One region of the Pseudomonas sp. NyZ480 genome, then DNA from elsewhere that is predicted to be linked to it. Evidence: predicted binding sites of a transcription regulator. Region 1 holds the regulator's gene; each other region holds the start of a gene.
The links. Region 1 encodes FliA, which starts transcription of late flagellar genes. Its sites were predicted from a motif close to CTAAAGTTTNNNNNNNNNNNGCCGNTAA; they were not measured.

Region 1 (4,232 bases):
TTTCTTGATCTTTTTCAGCGCGCAGCTGCTGGTGGTCATGTTCGATACCGGCAAAACGGTCGACCTGACTGGCCATCAGCACGAGCTTGAGCAGATTGCTTTCTACTTCGGTGACCAGTGCGGTTACCCGCTTGATCACCTGGCCGGTCAGGTCCTGATAGTCCTGAGCCAGCAAGATATCGTTGAGGTGGCCGGCGACCTTGCGGTTCCCGTCGGCGCTATGCGTCAGGAAACTGTCGACGCGCTTGACCAGCTCACGAAACTCCGGTGCTGCCACCTCGCGGCGCATGAACCGTTGCCAGTCAACGCTCAGGGCCTGGGCCTCGGCGGACAGCTCGTTGAGTACCGGCGTGCTCTGCTCCACCAGGTCCATGGTGCGGTTGGCCGCACCCTCGGTGAGTTTGACCACGTAGGACAGGCGCTCGGTGGCGTCGGTGATCTGCGAGACCTCCTCGGCCTGCGGCATGCGCGGGTCGATCTGGAAGCTGACGATCGCGCTGTGCAGCTCGCGGGTGAGCTTGCCGACTTCCTGATACAAGCCACGGTCGCGGGTCTGGTTCAGCTGATGGATCAGCTGCACCGCATCGCCGAAACGTCCCCGTTCCAGGCTCTCGACCAACTCCTCGGCATGTTTCTTCAGGGTCGATTCGAACTCGCCCAAAGACGTATGTGATGGTTCCATGGCGCCCCCCTTACGTGCCTCAGCCGTTAACGCGCTCGAAGATTTTCTCGATCTTTTCCTTGAGCACTTGGGCAGTGAAAGGCTTGACCACGTAGCCATTGACGCCGGCCTGGGCCGCTTCGATGATCTGGTCGCGCTTGGCTTCGGCGGTCACCATCAGCACCGGCATCCCCTTGAGGCGATCATGGGCGCGCACTTTGCGCAACAGGTCGATCCCGGACATGCCCGGCATGTTCCAGTCGGTCACCAGGAAATCGTAATGGCCACTTTCGAGCATCGGCAGCGCCGTGGTGCCGTCGTCGGCTTCATCGGTATTGGTGAAACCCAGATCACGCAACAGGTTCTTGATGATCCGCCGCATCGTCGAAAAGTCGTCAACGATGAGGATTTTCATGTCTTTGTTCAATTAGACCTCCAAGCAGTCTCAAACGCGCTCGGCCCCGAGCACGCATTCAATCAATTCGGTACAACGTGAAACGACTGCAACGACCCCAGGCTCAACGTGCCCGCCATTCCCCAAGACGACTGCGCAGGCGCGCCGCGCATTGGCTGTGCAGCTGGCTGACACGCGATTCGCTGACCCCAAGCACCTCACCGATTTCCTTGAGGTTCAGCTCTTCGTCGTAGTACAGCGCCAGCACCAGCCGCTCACGCTCCGGCAAGTTGGCGATCGCATCGGTCAGGGCAGCCTGGAAGCGTTCGTCCTCCAGATCGCGCGACGGCTCGATCTGGCCGCTGGCCCCATCCTCGTGCAACCCTTCGTGCTCGCCGTCCTGCAACAGGTCGTCGAAGCTGAACAGGCGACTGCCCAGGGTATCGTTCAAAATCCCGTAGTAATCATCGAGACTCAATTGAAGTTCGGCAGCAACTTCGTGATCTTTAGCGTCGCGACCTGTTCTGGCTTCAACAGACCGCATCGCGTCACTGACCATGCGCGTGTTTCGGTGCACGGAACGCGGCGCCCAATCGCCCTTGCGCACCTCGTCGAGCATCGCGCCACGGATTCGAATACCCGCATAGGTTTCGAAGCTTGCGCCCTTGCTGGCGTCGTATTTGTTGGCCACTTCCAGGAGGCCGATCATGCCGGCCTGGATCAGGTCCTCCACCTGGACATTGGCTGGCAGACGGGCCAGCAGGTGGTAGGCGATGCGTTTGACCAGTGGCGCATACCGCTCCACCAGTTCGTACTGGGCATCCTTGGACGCCCTGCTGTACATCTTGAAACCGCTCGCGTTCATAGGACCGGCCCTGCGCTGGTGGGCTGCACCAGACGCTCGACGAAGAATTCCAGGTGCCCGCGGGGGTTGGCCGGCAGCGGCCAGCTGTCGACCTTCTGCGCAATGGCCTTGAACGCCAGGGCGCACTTGGACCGCGGGAAGGCTTCATACACGGCGCGCTGTTTCTGAACTGCCTTGCGCACGCATTCGTCATACGGCACGGCGCCGACGTATTGTAGGGCGACGTCAAGGAAGCGATCGGTGACCTTGGTCAACTTGGCGAACAGATTGCGCCCTTCCTGCGGGCTCTGCGCCATGTTGGCCAGCACACGGAAACGGTTCATGCCGTAGTCACGGTTGAGCAGCTTGATCAGCGCGTAGGCGTCGGTGATCGAGGTCGGCTCGTCACACACCACCAGCAGCACTTCCTGGGCGGCGCGCACGAAGCTGACTACCGAGTCACCAATACCCGCAGCAGTGTCGATCACCAGCACGTCGAGGTTGTCGCCGATCTCGCTGAATGCCTGGATAAGCCCTGCATGCTGGGCAGGCGCCAGGTGCACCATGCTCTGCGTGCCTGAGGCCGCTGGCACGATCCGCACACCGCCTGGGCCTTGCAGCAGGACATCGCGCAGCTCGCAACGCCCCTCGATCACATCGGCCAGGGTGCGCTTGGGCGTCAGGCCCAGCAGTACGTCGACATTGGCAAGGCCCAGGTCGGCGTCCAGCAGCATGACCCGCCGACCAAGCTCAGCCAGCGCCAGGGACAGGTTCACTGAAACGTTAGTCTTGCCGACGCCACCTTTGCCACCGGTTACGGCGATCACCTGTACGGGATGCATGCTACCCATGTCTGTTGTTTACCTTGTCTCGCTTGGACCCAAACCCCACGGGAGGCAATTCTGCGGGCCCCTTGGTGTAGGTACTGTGCACACGCTGCATCATCAACCCGCTCGCCGAGGGTTGTGATAGAGATCAGCGAACATGTCGGCCATGGCCTCTTCGCTGGGCTCGTCCTGCAACTGCACACTGACCGCGCGGCTGACCAACTGGTGCGCGCGCGGCAGGTGCAGGTCGTCAGGAATGCGCGGGCCATCGGTAAGGTAGGCCACGGGCAGTTCATGACTGATGGCAAGGCTCAGCACATCACCGAGGCTGGCCGTTTCATCGAGTTTGGTCAGGATACAACCGGCCAGCCCGCAGCGCTTGTAGCTGTGGTAGGCGGCGGTCAGCACCTGCTTCTGGCTGGTGGTTGCCAATACCAGGTAGTTCTTGGCGGCAATGCCACGACCGGCCAGGGTTTCCAGTTGCATGCGCAGGGCCGGGTCGCTGGCTTGCAGGCCGGCGGTGTCGATCAACACCACGCGCTTGCGCAACAGCGGCTCCAGCGCCTGGGCCAGCGACTGGCCTGGATCGACGTAGGTCACCGGTACATTGAGGATACGACCCAAGGTCTTGAGCTGCTCCTGCGCGCCGATACGGAAGCTGTCCATGCTCACCAGCGCCAGGTTCTGCGGGCCGTACTTGAGCACGTAGCGGGCGGCCAGCTTGGCCAGGGTGGTGGTCTTGCCCATGCCGGCCGGGCCGACCATGGCGATGACACCGCCCTCCTCGATCGGCTCGACCTCGGGCACTTCGATCATCCGTGCCAAGTGCGCCAGCAGCATGCGCCAAGCCTGGCGCGGCTCTTCGATTTCGCCCGTCAGATCCAGCAGCTCGCGAGCGATCGGACCGGACAGGCCAATACGCTGCAGTCGACGCCAGAGGTTGGCCTGCTGCGGCTTGCTGCCCTGCAACTGGCTCCAGGCCAGCGAGCCAAGCTGCACTTCCAGCAGCTCGCGCAGCCCCGACAGCTCCGAGCGCATGGCATCGAACAAACGCGGGTCGACCGGCGCCGGCGCAGGTGCCGCGGCAGGGGCCGGCATGTCGACGTGAGGCTCGATCAAAGGCTCCGAGGCAGTCAACGACTGCCCGGCGAACAATTGGCGATTGCCTTCGGCTGTGTCATCACGGTTGTCCAGCTCAGCCTGGACGTTGGCAATGCGCGACTGGGTCTTGCGCAGCTCTTGCTCAAGCTCGGCATTGGGCACACGCGGAGCCAGGGCCGACAGTTTGTAGTCCAGCGCAGCCGTCAGTTCGACACCACCGGCAATACGGCGGTTACCGATGATGGCGGCATCGGAGCCAAGCTCATCCCGGACCAGCTTCATGGCCTGACGCATATCGGCGGCGAAAAAACGCTTAACTTGCATAACCCACTACCTCAGCCGTTAGGGCCCACAGTGGCAACGATGGTGACTTGCTTGTTATCCGGTATTTCCTGATACGCCAGA
Region 2 (4,232 bases), 940 kb from region 1:
CCAAGGCCCCTATACAGAAGCTGGTGGACCGCGTCAGCCAGGTGTTCGTCCCAGCGGTGCTGGTGCTGGCACTGATCACGCTGGTGGGCTGGTGGTTGGCCGGTGCGCCGCTGGAAACCGCGCTGATCAATGCCGTCGCGGTGCTGGTCATCGCCTGCCCTTGCGCCTTGGGCCTGGCCACGCCAGCGGCGATCATGGCCGGCACCGGTGTCGCTGCCCGAAATGGCATCCTGATCAAAGACGCCGAAGCCCTGGAGCGTGCCCATGCGGTCAACCGCGTGGTGTTCGACAAGACCGGCACCCTGACATCCGGCAGCCCCCGTGTCGTCCACAGCCAGGCGCTGGTCGGGGACAGCGCAGAACTGCACCGCCTGGCCGGCGCCCTGCAACGCGGCAGCGAACACCCCTTGGCCAAGGCTGTGCTGCAGGCCTGCGCCGAGCAGAATCTGGATGTTCCGACAGTGACCAACAGCCAGTCCCTGACCGGGCGCGGTATCGCCGGGCAGGTACAAGGCCGCGAACTGGCCCTGGGTAACCGACGCCTGCTCGATGAAAGCGGCCTGCAGCCCGGCGCACTGGCCACCCAGGCCCAGGCTTGGGAAACCGAAGGCCGTACCTTGTCGTGGCTCATCGAGCGCGGCGAACAGCCCCGTGTCATTGGCCTGTTCGCCTTCGGTGACAGCCTCAAGCCCGGCGCCGAACAGGCCGTCGCGGCCCTACGGGCACGCCACATCAGCAGCCATTTGCTGACCGGTGATAACCGTGGCAGCGCCAAAGTGGTCGCCGCTGCCCTTGGCATCGATGACGTTCACGCCGAAGTGCTGCCAGCCGACAAAGCCGCCACTGTCGCCGCACTCAAGCAGGATGGCGTGGTGGCGATGGTAGGCGATGGCATCAACGACGCGCCGGCCCTGGCCGCCGCCGATATCGGCATCGCCATGGGCGGTGGCACCGATGTCGCCATGCAGGCGGCCGGCATCACCTTGATGCGTGGCGACCCGCGCCTGGTGCCCGCTGCCCTGGAAATCAGCCGCAAGACCTACGCCAAGATTCGCCAGAACCTGTTCTGGGCCTTTATCTACAACCTCATCGGCATTCCGCTGGCAGCGCTGGGCTACCTCAATCCGGTACTGGCCGGCGCCGCCATGGCGCTGTCGAGCGTCAGCGTGGTCAGCAATGCCCTTTGGCTGAAAACCTGGAAACCCACCACCACCTCGCAGGAGGCCCCATGAACATCGGCCAGGCCGCCCGCCGCAGCGGGCTCAGCACCAAGATGATTCGCTACTACGAGTCCATCGGCCTGCTCAAGCCCGCTACCCGCAGCGACAGTGGCTATCGCCTGTACCACCAGGACGACCTGCACCGCCTGGCCTTCATCAAACGCTCACGCGACCTGGGCTTCTCGCTAGACGAAGTCGCCAAGCTGCTGACCCTGTGGCAGGACCGCCAACGCGCCAGTGCCGATGTGAAGGCCCTGGCCATGCAACACATCGACGAACTGAACCGCCGGATCGAAGAGTTGGTCAGCCTGCGCGATACCCTCGATGAGCTGGTCGCGCACTGCCAGGGCGACGACCGGCCAGACTGCCCAATACTCAAGGATCTGGCCAACGGTGGCGCTTGCTGCCCCTGAAAGCACACCGCTGCTGGCATTTTGGTATGCCATATTAGCCTAAACCCGACCGAATAGTCGCCAAATACGACTTTATCCAATAAATACGGGGGTTTCCCCTCAAAAAGCCGACGCTCCTGCCGATACAACGCTTACTGCCTCGTGTGTCGATAAAGAAAAAAATTCCGGGAGCGTCGATGAACATCAAACAGAAACTGACCTGGGCATTCGCGGTCATCGCCGCCTTGCCCATTGTGCTGGTAGCCACGTTAGTGGTCCTGAACCTGCGAGGCGAAGCCCGCGAAGGTTTCCTCGACGGCAGTAGCCGGGAAATCCGCCAGGTCAGCAATGCGATGAATATCTTCTTCCAGGGCATCGACCAAAACGTGGAGTTTCTGGCCGCGCAGCCCATGGTAGCCGCGACCGGTAACGAGCTGAACAAGTTCATGAGTGCCAATCCGTCCTATGAACTGGGTGCACAGGCGCAGCAGCTGCTCGACTTTTTCACCCGTCTGGCTGACGCTCACCCTGGCTACGCCTACATCTCCTACGGCGTCAGCGACGGCGGCTATGTCGGTTGGCCTGCCGGCCAGAAGTTCGTCAACTACGACCCACGCCCACGCCCGTGGTACCAGCAGGCCATGGCCAACCCCGGCAAGACCGTACGCACCGGGGCCTATTACTGGGCTCCCGACGATGCCGTGCTGGTCAGCACCGTACGCGCTGTCGCCAACAAACTGGGCAACCCAGGCGGTGTGGTCAACATCGACGTCTCGCTCAAAGGCCTGACCGAGATCGTCAAGCAGATCAAAGTGGGCGAAAGCGGTTACCTGATGCTGGTGGAAAGCAACGGTAACGTGATGGTCGACCCGCGCGATGCCAGCCACAACTTCAAACAACTGGCCAGCTTTGGTGACGGCTACGCCGAACTGGCCAAGGCCGGCAAAGGCCTGGTGGAGATCGAGCTCAACGGCACCCGCTACATGGCCAACGTCTACCCGGACGAAAAGCTGGGCTGGACTTTCATCGGCCTGATCGAACAAAGCGAAGTGATGCAGACCACTACCCGCCTGACTTGGCTGATCGGCACCATCGCCCTGGTGCTGGCGGCGCTGTTCGCGGTCGTCGGCGCGGCGTTCGCCAAGCTCATCGTGCGCCCGATCAACAGCGTGACCAGCGGTCTGGAAGACATCGCCCAGGGCGAAGGCGACCTGACCCGGAACCTGGAAATCCGCGGCCGCGACGAAACCGCACAACTGGCCAGCTGGTTCAACCAGTTCCTCGGCGCGATCCGCAGCCTGATTCAGCACATCGGTGCCGCCGCCGCCAAGATTCTCAGCACCTCCAGCAGTTCCACCCGGGTTTCCAGCGACATGGCCGAAGCCGCCGGGCGCCAGCGTGAAGCCGTGGACATGGTGTCCACCGCCTTCCACGAAATGGTCGCGACCGCCAACGAAGTGGCCCGCTCGTGCAGCCAGGCCGCGCAATCGGCCGACAGCGGCCAGCAGCAAGCGCGTGAAGGCCAGCAGCAGATCGATGCGGCGGTGCACAGCGTCGATCGCCTGAGCCAGGAGATCGAGCAGTCGGCGCAGTCGATCCAGCAACTGGAGCGTGACAGCAACGCCATTCAGTCGATCCTCGGCACCATCCGCTCGATTGCCGAGCAGACCAACCTGCTGGCCCTCAACGCCGCCATCGAGGCCGCGCGTGCCGGCGAGCAGGGCCGTGGTTTCGCCGTGGTCGCCGACGAAGTACGGGCCCTGGCCAAGCGCACCGCCGATTCCACCGCTGAGATCGACGGCCTGCTGGGCAACCTGGCCAGCCGTACCGCCGAGGTGGCCGAGCAGATGCACGCCAGCCTGGAGGTGTCGCAGCAGTCGGTCAGCCGGATCGGGCTGGCCCGCGACAGCTTTGGCCAGATTCGCGAGTCGGTGGACATCATCCGCGACATGAATACCCAGATCGCGACGGCAGCGGAAGAGCAGCACCAAGTGGCAGAGGACATCAACCGCCACATCAGCCAGATCCATGGCGATGCGCAACTGGTGGCCGAGCTGGCCCAAGCCGCCCGTCAGGACTCCGAGAGCCTGGCCGGCCTTTCCAACGAGCTGGATGCGCTGGTACGCCGCTTCCGCACCTGACCGCTAGAGCCGCAACTCGCCGGGGGTCGACCCGAACAGCTGCTTGAAGGCGGCGATGTAGGCTGAGGTGGAGTCATAACCACAGCCCAGCGCCGCCTCGGTCACACTCTCTCCCGCTTCCAGCAGGGCCAGGGACGACAACAGGCGCATGCGCTGGCGCCAGTTGCGAAAGCTCAGGCCCGTCTCCCGCTGGAACAGGCGCATCAGGGTTTTCTCCGAACACGCCAGCTGTCTGGCCCATTCCTGCAGGGTCTGCGGCTGCTCGGGTGTGGCGATCAGGCCGTTGCACAAGGCCAGCAGCCCGGGATGACGCGGCAACGGCAGTGAGAACCCAACCTCAGGCAATGTACGCAACTGATCGAGTAGCACAGACACCAGCCGTGCTTCGGGACTGTCGCCTTCGGGGTAATCCACGGGGAACAGGCAGAACTGCTTGATGAGTTCACGCGCCAGCGGCGTCACTTCCAGGACCCGGCACT
Region 3 (4,232 bases), 850 kb from region 1:
TGAAGTACAGCTGTTGATGCAGGTATTGACCGACGTACACCACATCGACCACCACCCACAACGGCCAACACTGCAGGCGCTTCTGCGCCATCCATACCTGCGCCACCAAGCTGAAACCGGTCAAGGTGGCGTCCAGCCAGGGCAGGGCAGCATCGGTCCACCGGGCCATCGCCGCGCCCAGCGCCAGGCTCAACACAAGGCCGGCCAACAGGCTGTGACCTACGGCAGGCCCCCCCAGGCGGGACACCTTGCGTGCATCTTCGGCGCGATCCGGGCGCAGCCATTGCCACCAGCCATACAGCTGCAGCGCAGCGTAGGCCACTTGCAGGAGCATGCCCGAGTACAGTTTGACCTCATGGAACAGCCAGGCATAGATCAGCACCATCACCAGGCCAATCGGCCAGCACCAGGCATTTTGTTTGACGGTGAGCCAGACGGCGATTACGCCGAGCACGGCGGCGATGAGCTCAAGGCCGGACATCGGCGATCCTTGGAATGGGAGGGGGCGCGATTGTAGCCCGTGGGGGGCGATGAGTGACAAGGCTTTGTGAACCGCTTGGCTGCCGGCTCTGACCGAACAACGAAAGCTCATCGATTCGAAGAAGCTGCGGGGGCGCGGGCGTAGCCTGCGATCGAGGGCATAGCCCTCGCATCAGTCCCTGTCGGGGCCGCCTCGCGGCCCTTCGCAGACGCGGTTCAAACCCTGAATTGACGCAGCAGCTGCTCCAGCTCCTCGCTCAAGCGGGCCAGTGCCTCCCCAGCATCGCTCGACTGGCGGGCAGCGTCGGCGGTCTGCTGTGACAAACCGGCAGTATCCAGCACGTTGCGGTTGATTTCCTCGACGACATGCGACTGCTGCAAGGTGGCACTGGCGATGGAGGCATTGAGTGCGGTGAGGTTGTGCAGCGCGTGGCTGATCGCATCCAGGCTGGTGCCGGCTTCTCGGGCCTGCTGAACCGTCTGGCGGGAGGCCTCGCTGCTGGTGTCGATGGCTTTGACCGCGGCATCCGACTGGCCCTGCAAATGCTCGATCATGGTATGGATTTCCGCGGTCGACTGAGCCGTGCGCTGGGCCAGCAGGCGCACTTCGTCGGCAACCACGGCAAAACCACGGCCTTGTTCGCCCGCGCGGGCTGCCTCGATCGCAGCATTCAGGGCCAGCAGGTTGGTCTGCTCGGCGATCGAGCGGATCACATCGAGTACACCGCCGATCTTGCTGCTGTGCCCGGCCAGTTCCCGGATCACCTGCACGGCCTGATCGATGGTCTGTGACAGGCTGTCGATCTGCTGCAGGCTGCCGTGAATCGCTTGCTGGCCATGCTCCACCTGCTGTTGCGCAGCGCGCATCTCGCCGGCCGCTTGCTCGGCGGTCTTGGCCACGTCCTGCACGGCGTAAGTGACTTCGTTCACGGCAGTCGCCACCTGGTCCATCTGCAGCGACTGCTGGGCGCTGCGCTGTTGCGCGGCTCCAGCATTGTCACCGACTTGTCCTGCGGACTGGGCCAAGGCATGGGCGGCACCTTGCAGTTGGCCGACGACCCCCTGCAATTTGCCGTTGAAGCGGTTGAAATGCTCGCCCAGGTGGGTGATCTCGTCACGGCCGTGGGTGTCCAGACGCCGGGTCAGGTCGCTCTCGCCACTGGCAATATTGCCCATGGCTTGAACGGCTTCCTGCAGTGGGCGGGCAATGCTGCGGGCAATGAGCATCACCACAAGCGCCATCAACAGGGCGATGCCCAGGCCGACCAGGGTGGCGTCGCGCAACTGACGGGCGAATTCGGCCTGCACATCGTCGACGTACACACCCGAACCGATGATCCAGCCCCAAGGCTTGAACAATTGAATGTAGGAGGTCTTGGCCACCGGATCGGTGGCGCCCGGCTTGGGCCAGCGGTAGTTGACCGGGCCTGCGCCCTGGCTGCGGGCGAGGGCGACCATTTCGTTGAAAACGGCGAAACCGTCTGGGTCTCGGATGGCCGAAAGGTCCTGGCCATCGAGTTTGGGGTTGGCCGGGTGCATGATCATTTTCGGCCCCAGGTCGTTGATCCAGAAGTAGTCATTCTGGTCATAGCGCAGCCCACGCACCACTTGCAGGGCCTGCTGTTGGGCCGCCTCGCGGCTGAGGCTTCCGGCAGCCTCCAGCCCCTGGTAGTAGGCCAGCACACCTGCGGCAGTCTGGACCACATGGCGGGTCTTCTCCGCCTTGGCCTGGTAAAGGTCGCCGTGGATCTGGCGCAGCATCAACAAGCCCAGCACTACCAGCATTGCCACGGCCACCAGCAGTATCAGCCACAAGCGGCGGCTGATCGACATCGACCTCAAGGTCTTCATGAAGGTTACTCCCGCGTTTTTCTTGTTATTCAGGTGCATCCAAACACGCTTTGCCGTCGCCCCCCACTCGACTAATGGCTAAGTGCTAGATCCGGGCTACTCTGCCGCTGTTCAGGCAAGCGATCGCAGGGCGTCTCTGTTAGGATTTCGGCCGCCCAAGATGAAACCTTTAGGCAGCGTGAACTTTTCGACTGGCATTGCCACCAACAGTCGCTGTAAAACAGCCGCGCCGCGTGCGGCAAATCACAAGCAAATCAAGAACTAGGGGCCTGCACAGAGCAGTGCTCCACCCGGGGGAACGATGGATTTTTGGACTGCCTTCCAGGCAATCATCTTAGGTGTGGTCGAGGGACTCACGGAGTTTCTGCCGATTTCCAGTACCGGCCACCAGATTATCGTCGCCGACCTGATCGGCTTCGGTGGCGAGCGGGCCATGGCGTTCAACATCATCATCCAGTTGGCGGCGATCCTGGCGGTGGTCTGGGAATTCCGACGCAAGATCCTCGATGTGGTCTTTGGGCTGACCCGCCAGCCCACCGCGCGACGCTTCACCGGTAACCTGCTGCTGGCCTTCCTGCCTGCGGTGGTGCTCGGTGTGTTGTTCGCCGACCTGATTCATGAATACCTGTTCAACCCGATCACCGTGGCTGCTGCGCTGGTGGTCGGTGGGTTCATCATGCTGTGGGCCGAGCGCCGCGACCACCGCGTCGAGGTCGATCACGTCGACGACATGCGCTGGAGCCATGCGCTGAAAATCGGCTTCATCCAGTGCCTGGCCATGATCCCCGGCACTTCCCGCTCCGGTTCGACCATCATCGGCGGCTTGATCTTCGGTCTGTCGCGCAAGGCCGCTACCGAGTTCTCCTTCTTCCTGGCCATGCCCACCATGGTGGGGGCGGCGGTGTATTCAGGCTACAAGTACCGCGATCTGTTCCAGCCCAGCGACTTGCCAGTCTTCGCCATCGGCTTCGTGACTTCGTTCATTTTCGCCATGATCGCCGTGCGAGGCTTGTTGAAGTTCATCGCCAATCACAGCTATGCAGTGTTCGCCTGGTACCGCATTGCCTTTGGCCTGCTGATTCTGGCCACCTGGCAGTTCGGCTGGGTCGACTGGTCGACGGCGCACGGCTGATATGGCACGCACGCAAGCCAAGGGGCAGTATGGCGCCGCTCGTGAGGAGGGGGTACGCCATGCCCGCTTCAAGCTGCTGGTTTTGGGCGCATTGTGCCTGCTGCCAGGAATTGGCGTGGCCCAGATGGCTTGGGGTGGGCAAGCCTGGTGGCCGCTAGCCGTCTATCCGGCGGCGAGCTTGATCTGCCTGCTGCTGTACTGGCAGGACAAGCACCAGGCGCGCGCCCAAGCCTGGCGTACGCCTGAGAAGGTGTTGCATGTCAGCGAGCTTCTAGGGGGCTGGCCTGGAGCACTGGTGGCCCAACAACTGTTTCGGCACAAGACTCGGAAGGTTTCCTACCAGCTGGTGTTCTGGGGCATCGTGCTGCTGCACCAGGTATTCTGGGTGGATTACCTGTTCCTGAATCAGCAGCTTTTCTCGTTGTTTTGATGGCGGCGTTGCCGGGGGCTGCTTGCAGCCCTTTCGCGACCCAAGGTCGCTCCTCCAGGGGCGCGTCCTTCTTGAAGTCGTCGCGTTACCTGGAGCCTCGGCTTGCCAGCGATCGGTTCACATCACCAGGCCAACCTGCAGCCGTTTTGGCAGGCGTTTCACCACTAGCTGGTGCGAGCGTTGCAGCAAATCGCACAGCTCATCCCGGCCCATGGGGTAGGGTGGCGCCATGCTGATCCACTTTGCCCGCGCCAGGTAAGGTGCCGGGCGGACGCCGGGTCGGTCGCAGTAGCCCAGAAAGATGTCGTCCGCCACCTTGAACGACAGCCCTGCACCGGC
Region 4 (4,232 bases), 2.7 Mb from region 1:
AGTACGCTCCGTTCTGGGTGATCGTTGCCGTTGCGCTGGCATTGGGCCTGGGCACCATGGTCGGCTGGAAACGCGTGGTACTGACCGTTGGCGAGAAAATCGGCAAACAGGGCATGACCTACGCCCAAGGCATGTCGGCACAGATCACCGCAGCCTGCGCCATTGGTATGGCCAACGTGTTCAGCCTGCCGGTGTCGACCACCCACGTCCTGTCATCCGGCGTCGCCGGTACCATGGTTGCCAACAAGAGCGGCCTGCAAGGCGGTACCGTGAAAACCATCCTGCTGGCCTGGGTCCTGACCCTGCCGGCCTCGATGGGCCTCGCGGCCGGCCTGTTCTGGCTGGCGTCGAAAGCCATTGGCTAAGTGATACCGCACATGTGAAAGGGGCGCCTTCGGGCGCCCTTTTCATATCTGCTCTCCGCCCCTGCTTAGTAAGAGCGGGATTACCCGCGCAAGGGTCGGCGCAGGTTCACTACCGCTTCCTGCCTCCCAACAACGACCCCATCAACCCCCGCACCAGCTGGCGCCCCAACTGGTTGGCCGCTTGCCGCACCGCCGACTTGATTGCCTGCCCTGCCGCACTCTGCAAGAACTCCCCGGCCTTGTCGGCAAAACTGTCTTCATCCACCTTGGGCACCGGCGCAGGCTCCACCGGCTCACCTTTGCGTTGACTCAACATCTCGTACGCCGACTCGCGGTCGACCGGCTTGTCATAGCGTCCTAGCAACGGTGAGCCGGCGATCAAGGCACTTCGCTCGGCTGCCGTGAGCGGCCCGATCCGCGACTGCGGCGGGGCGATCAGCACGCGCTGGACCATCGCTGGCGTGCCCTTCTCCTCCAGTGTTCCCACCAAGGCCTCGCCGATACCCAGCTCGGTCAGCACAGCCAAGGTATCGAACGCAGGATTCGGCCGAAAACCATCAGCCACCGCCCGTAGCGACTTCTGCTCCTTGGCGGTGAATGCCCGCAGACCATGCTGGATGCGCAATCCCAGTTGAGCCAGCACGGCATCCGGCAGATCGCCCGGTGACTGAGTGACGAAATAAACCCCCACTCCTTTTGAGCGGATCAGCCGCACCACCTGCTCCAGCCGGTCCTGCAAAGCCTTGGGCGTATCGTTGAACAACAAGTGGGCTTCATCGAAGAACAGCGCCAGCACAGGCTTGTCGGCATCCCCACGCTCCGGCAGTTGCTCGAACAGCTCAGCCAGCAGCCATAGCAGGAAGGTCGCATACACCTTCGGCGCCTCATGCACCAGGCGGCTGGCATCGAGCAGGTGAATGCGCCCACGCCCGTCGTGGTCAGGGCGCAGCAGATCTTCGAGCTGCAAGGCTGGCTCGCCGAACAGGGCCTCGGCGCCTTGCTGCTCCAAGGTGGCCAGCCGACGCAACAGTGCCTGGGTCGAGGCGCCAGTCATCAGAGCGCTGTCTTCGCCGAGCAATTGTGGGTTGTCCTTCAAATGCCCTAGCAGAGCCTTGAGGTCCTTCAGATCCAGCAGCAACAGGCCTTCGCGGTCCGCCACCTTGAACGCGGCATACAGCGCGGCCTGTTGGCTGTCGGTCAGTTCAAGCAAGTTGCCCAGCAACAGCGGCCCCATTTCGCTGAGGGTGGTACGCAGCGGGTGACCGGACTGGCCAGCGATATCCCAGAGGCTGGTCGGATAAGCCTGTGGCGTGTGTCCCAACCAGGGCATGCCGGCAATCCGCTCGGCTACCTTGCCTTGCGGGGCCCCCATCGCCCCCAGGCCACACAGGTCACCTTTGACATCGGCCGCGAATACCGCCACCCCCGCATCGCTGAAAGCTTCCGCAAGGTGCTGAAGTGTGACGGTTTTACCCGTCCCCGTGGCCCCGGCGACCAAACCATGACGGTTGGCCAGGCGCATGGCTTGGGTGACGGGCTGGCCATCCAAACCTGCGCCGACAACTAATTGCGAAGAATCCGACATGTTCTCTCTTCCTCTACTCAAGCTTCACCCTGAATCGGCCGATACACCCATGTGATATTCGCCTTCAAAGCAGGAACAACCGAAAAAGGACTTTCCGGGATGTTGCACTGTTTGACTGCTGTATTCGTGCGAACGCCCGATAAAAACCTTAGCGGAACCGATTACGCCATGAACAAAAGCCTTCGTTTCAGCCATAAGATCCTATTGGCAGCCTCACTGATCGTGATACTCGCCTTCAGTTTGTTCACCCTCTACAACGATTACCTCCAGCGTAATGCGATCCGGGAAAATCTGGAGAATTATCTGGCTGAAATGGGCGAATCCACTTCGACCAACATTCGCAACCTGTTCGAAGGTCGCATAAAACTGGTGGAGAATCTGGCACAGAACATTGCCCAGGAACCCGCCAAGGCTGAGACCTTGATGGGCCAGAATGCCCTGACCTCCAGCTTCCTGACCGTGTACCTGGGCAAGGTCGATGGTGGTTTCAGTGTCCGCCCCAACACCAAGATGCCCGATGGCTACGATCCACGTACCCGCCCTTGGTATAAGGACGGCATGAACGCCTCCGGCGTGACGCTTACCGAACCGTACATCGACATGGCCACCAACAAGATGGTCATCGGCATCATCAACAAGGTTTCCGGCTCCGTCGGCGTGGTCGGCGGCGACCTGGACCTCGACGGCCTGGTACGGATCGTCAACTCGCTGAACTTCGGCGGCATGGGTTATGCCTTCCTGGTCAACGATCAAGGCAAGATCCTGGTTCACCCGGACAAAGAGCTGGTGATGAAGTCGCTGTCGGACCTGTTCCCGCAAAAGACCCCCAAGCTGTCCGGTGAACTGACCGAAGTCGATACCGACGGTCAGGCGCGCTTGCTGACCTTCACGCCGATCAAAGGCCTGCCATCGGCCAACTGGTACATCGGCCTGTCGGTGGACAAGCAAAAAGCCTTCGCCATGCTGAGCACTTTCCGCACCTCGGCGGTCATCGCCACGGTCGTTGCCGTGGTGATCATCATCGGTCTGCTCGGCCTGCTGATCCGCGCACTCATGCAGCCGCTGCACACCATGACCCGAGCGATGGAAGACATCGCCGAAGGCGAAGGCGACCTGACCAAGCGGCTGAAAATCCACAGCCACGACGAGTTCGGTATTCTGGGTACCGCCTTCAACCGCTTCGTCGAGCGTATCCACAGCTCGATCCGCGAAGTGTCCTCGGCCACCGAGCAGGTCAATGAAGTAGCCCTTCGGGTCATCAGCGCATCGAACTCGTCGATGGCCAACTCCGACGAACAGTCCAACCGCACCAACAGCGTCGCCGCCGCCATCAACGAACTGGGTGCTGCCGCCCAGGAGATCGCTGGCAATGCGGCCCAAGCCTCGCAACACGCCAGCTCGGCTCGCCTGCTGGCCGAGGAAGGCCAGCAAGTAGTGGAGCGCAACATCGAGGCGATGAACCGCCTGTCCGACCTGATCGTCAGCTCCAGCGCGCACATCGAGACCCTCAACAGCAAGACCGTCAACATCGGCCAGATTCTCGAAGTCATCACCAGTATCTCCCAGCAGACCAACCTGCTGGCACTCAACGCCGCGATCGAGGCTGCCCGCGCCGGCGAGGCTGGCCGAGGCTTTGCCGTGGTAGCCGATGAAGTGCGCAACCTGGCCCACCGCACGCAGGAATCGGCGCAGCAGGTCCAGACCATGATCGAGGAACTGCAGATCGGTGCCCGCGAATCGGTGGAGACCATGGGCCAAAGCCAGCGCCACAGCCAGGACAGCATGGAGATCGCCAACCAGGCCGGCGAGCGTCTGGACAGCGTGACCGTGCGCATCAGCGAGATCGACGGCATGAACCAGTCGGTGGCCACTGCCACCGAGGAACAGACCGCCGTGGTCGATTCGATCAACATGGACATCAACGAAATCAACATGCTCAACCAGGAAGGCGTCGAAAACCTCCAGGCCACCCTGCGTGCATGCTCTGACCTGGAGCAGCAAGCGAGCCGCCTCAAGCATCTGGTCGGCACGTTCCGCATCTGACCGCACGCCACAGGAGCAGGCAGTCCGCCTGCCTGCTCCTGTCGTTCGAAGCTATCCCGCCAAGCCCCCTACCCCGATCGAACAAACTATTCTTCAGGAAGGTCAACCTTTAGGCGCGTCATCGCCGGCCCGTTGCAGCCGGATGACAGACCCGAAGACGATCCCGGAGGGATGCTGATCGTGCACATTGCTGACATCACCATGTTCTACGCCCCGGCCAGCGGCGGCGTACGTACCTA

Region 2: the regulator FliA is predicted to act here: its motif matches at 1,732-1,759, upstream of P3R38_RS21730 (methyl-accepting chemotaxis protein).
Region 3: the regulator FliA is predicted to act here: its motif matches at 2,477-2,504, upstream of P3R38_RS13450 (methyl-accepting chemotaxis protein).
Region 4: the regulator FliA is predicted to act here: its motif matches at 2,066-2,093, upstream of P3R38_RS04835 (methyl-accepting chemotaxis protein).

The regions. Positions count from the first base shown of each region.
Region 1 is NZ_CP120626.1:3,791,071-3,795,302, forward strand. It holds gene P3R38_RS17350 (protein phosphatase CheZ) at 1-682, opposite strand, end outside; gene P3R38_RS17355 (chemotaxis response regulator CheY) at 702-1,076, opposite strand; gene fliA (RNA polymerase sigma factor FliA) at 1,180-1,920, opposite strand; gene fleN (flagellar synthesis regulator FleN) at 1,917-2,750, opposite strand; gene flhF (flagellar biosynthesis protein FlhF) at 2,844-4,151, opposite strand; gene flhA (flagellar biosynthesis protein FlhA) at 4,163-4,232, opposite strand, start outside.
Region 2 is NZ_CP120626.1:4,732,453-4,736,684, forward strand. It holds gene P3R38_RS21720 (heavy metal translocating P-type ATPase) at 1-1,232, shown strand, start outside; gene cueR (Cu(I)-responsive transcriptional regulator) at 1,229-1,633, shown strand; gene P3R38_RS21730 (methyl-accepting chemotaxis protein) at 1,810-3,753, shown strand; gene P3R38_RS21735 (helix-turn-helix transcriptional regulator) at 3,757-4,232, opposite strand, start outside.
Region 3 is NZ_CP120626.1:2,941,307-2,945,538, reverse strand. It holds gene pnuC (nicotinamide riboside transporter PnuC) at 1-481, opposite strand, end outside; gene P3R38_RS13450 (methyl-accepting chemotaxis protein) at 697-2,331, opposite strand; gene P3R38_RS13445 (undecaprenyl-diphosphate phosphatase) at 2,633-3,463, shown strand; gene P3R38_RS13440 (DUF1294 domain-containing protein) at 3,465-3,893, shown strand; gene P3R38_RS13435 (MmcQ/YjbR family DNA-binding protein) at 4,011-4,232, opposite strand, start outside.
Region 4 is NZ_CP120626.1:1,067,732-1,071,963, reverse strand. It holds gene P3R38_RS04845 (inorganic phosphate transporter) at 1-365, shown strand, start outside; gene P3R38_RS04840 (helicase HerA-like domain-containing protein) at 475-1,950, opposite strand; gene P3R38_RS04835 (methyl-accepting chemotaxis protein) at 2,119-3,993, shown strand; gene P3R38_RS04830 (glycosyltransferase family 1 protein) at 4,165-4,232, shown strand, end outside.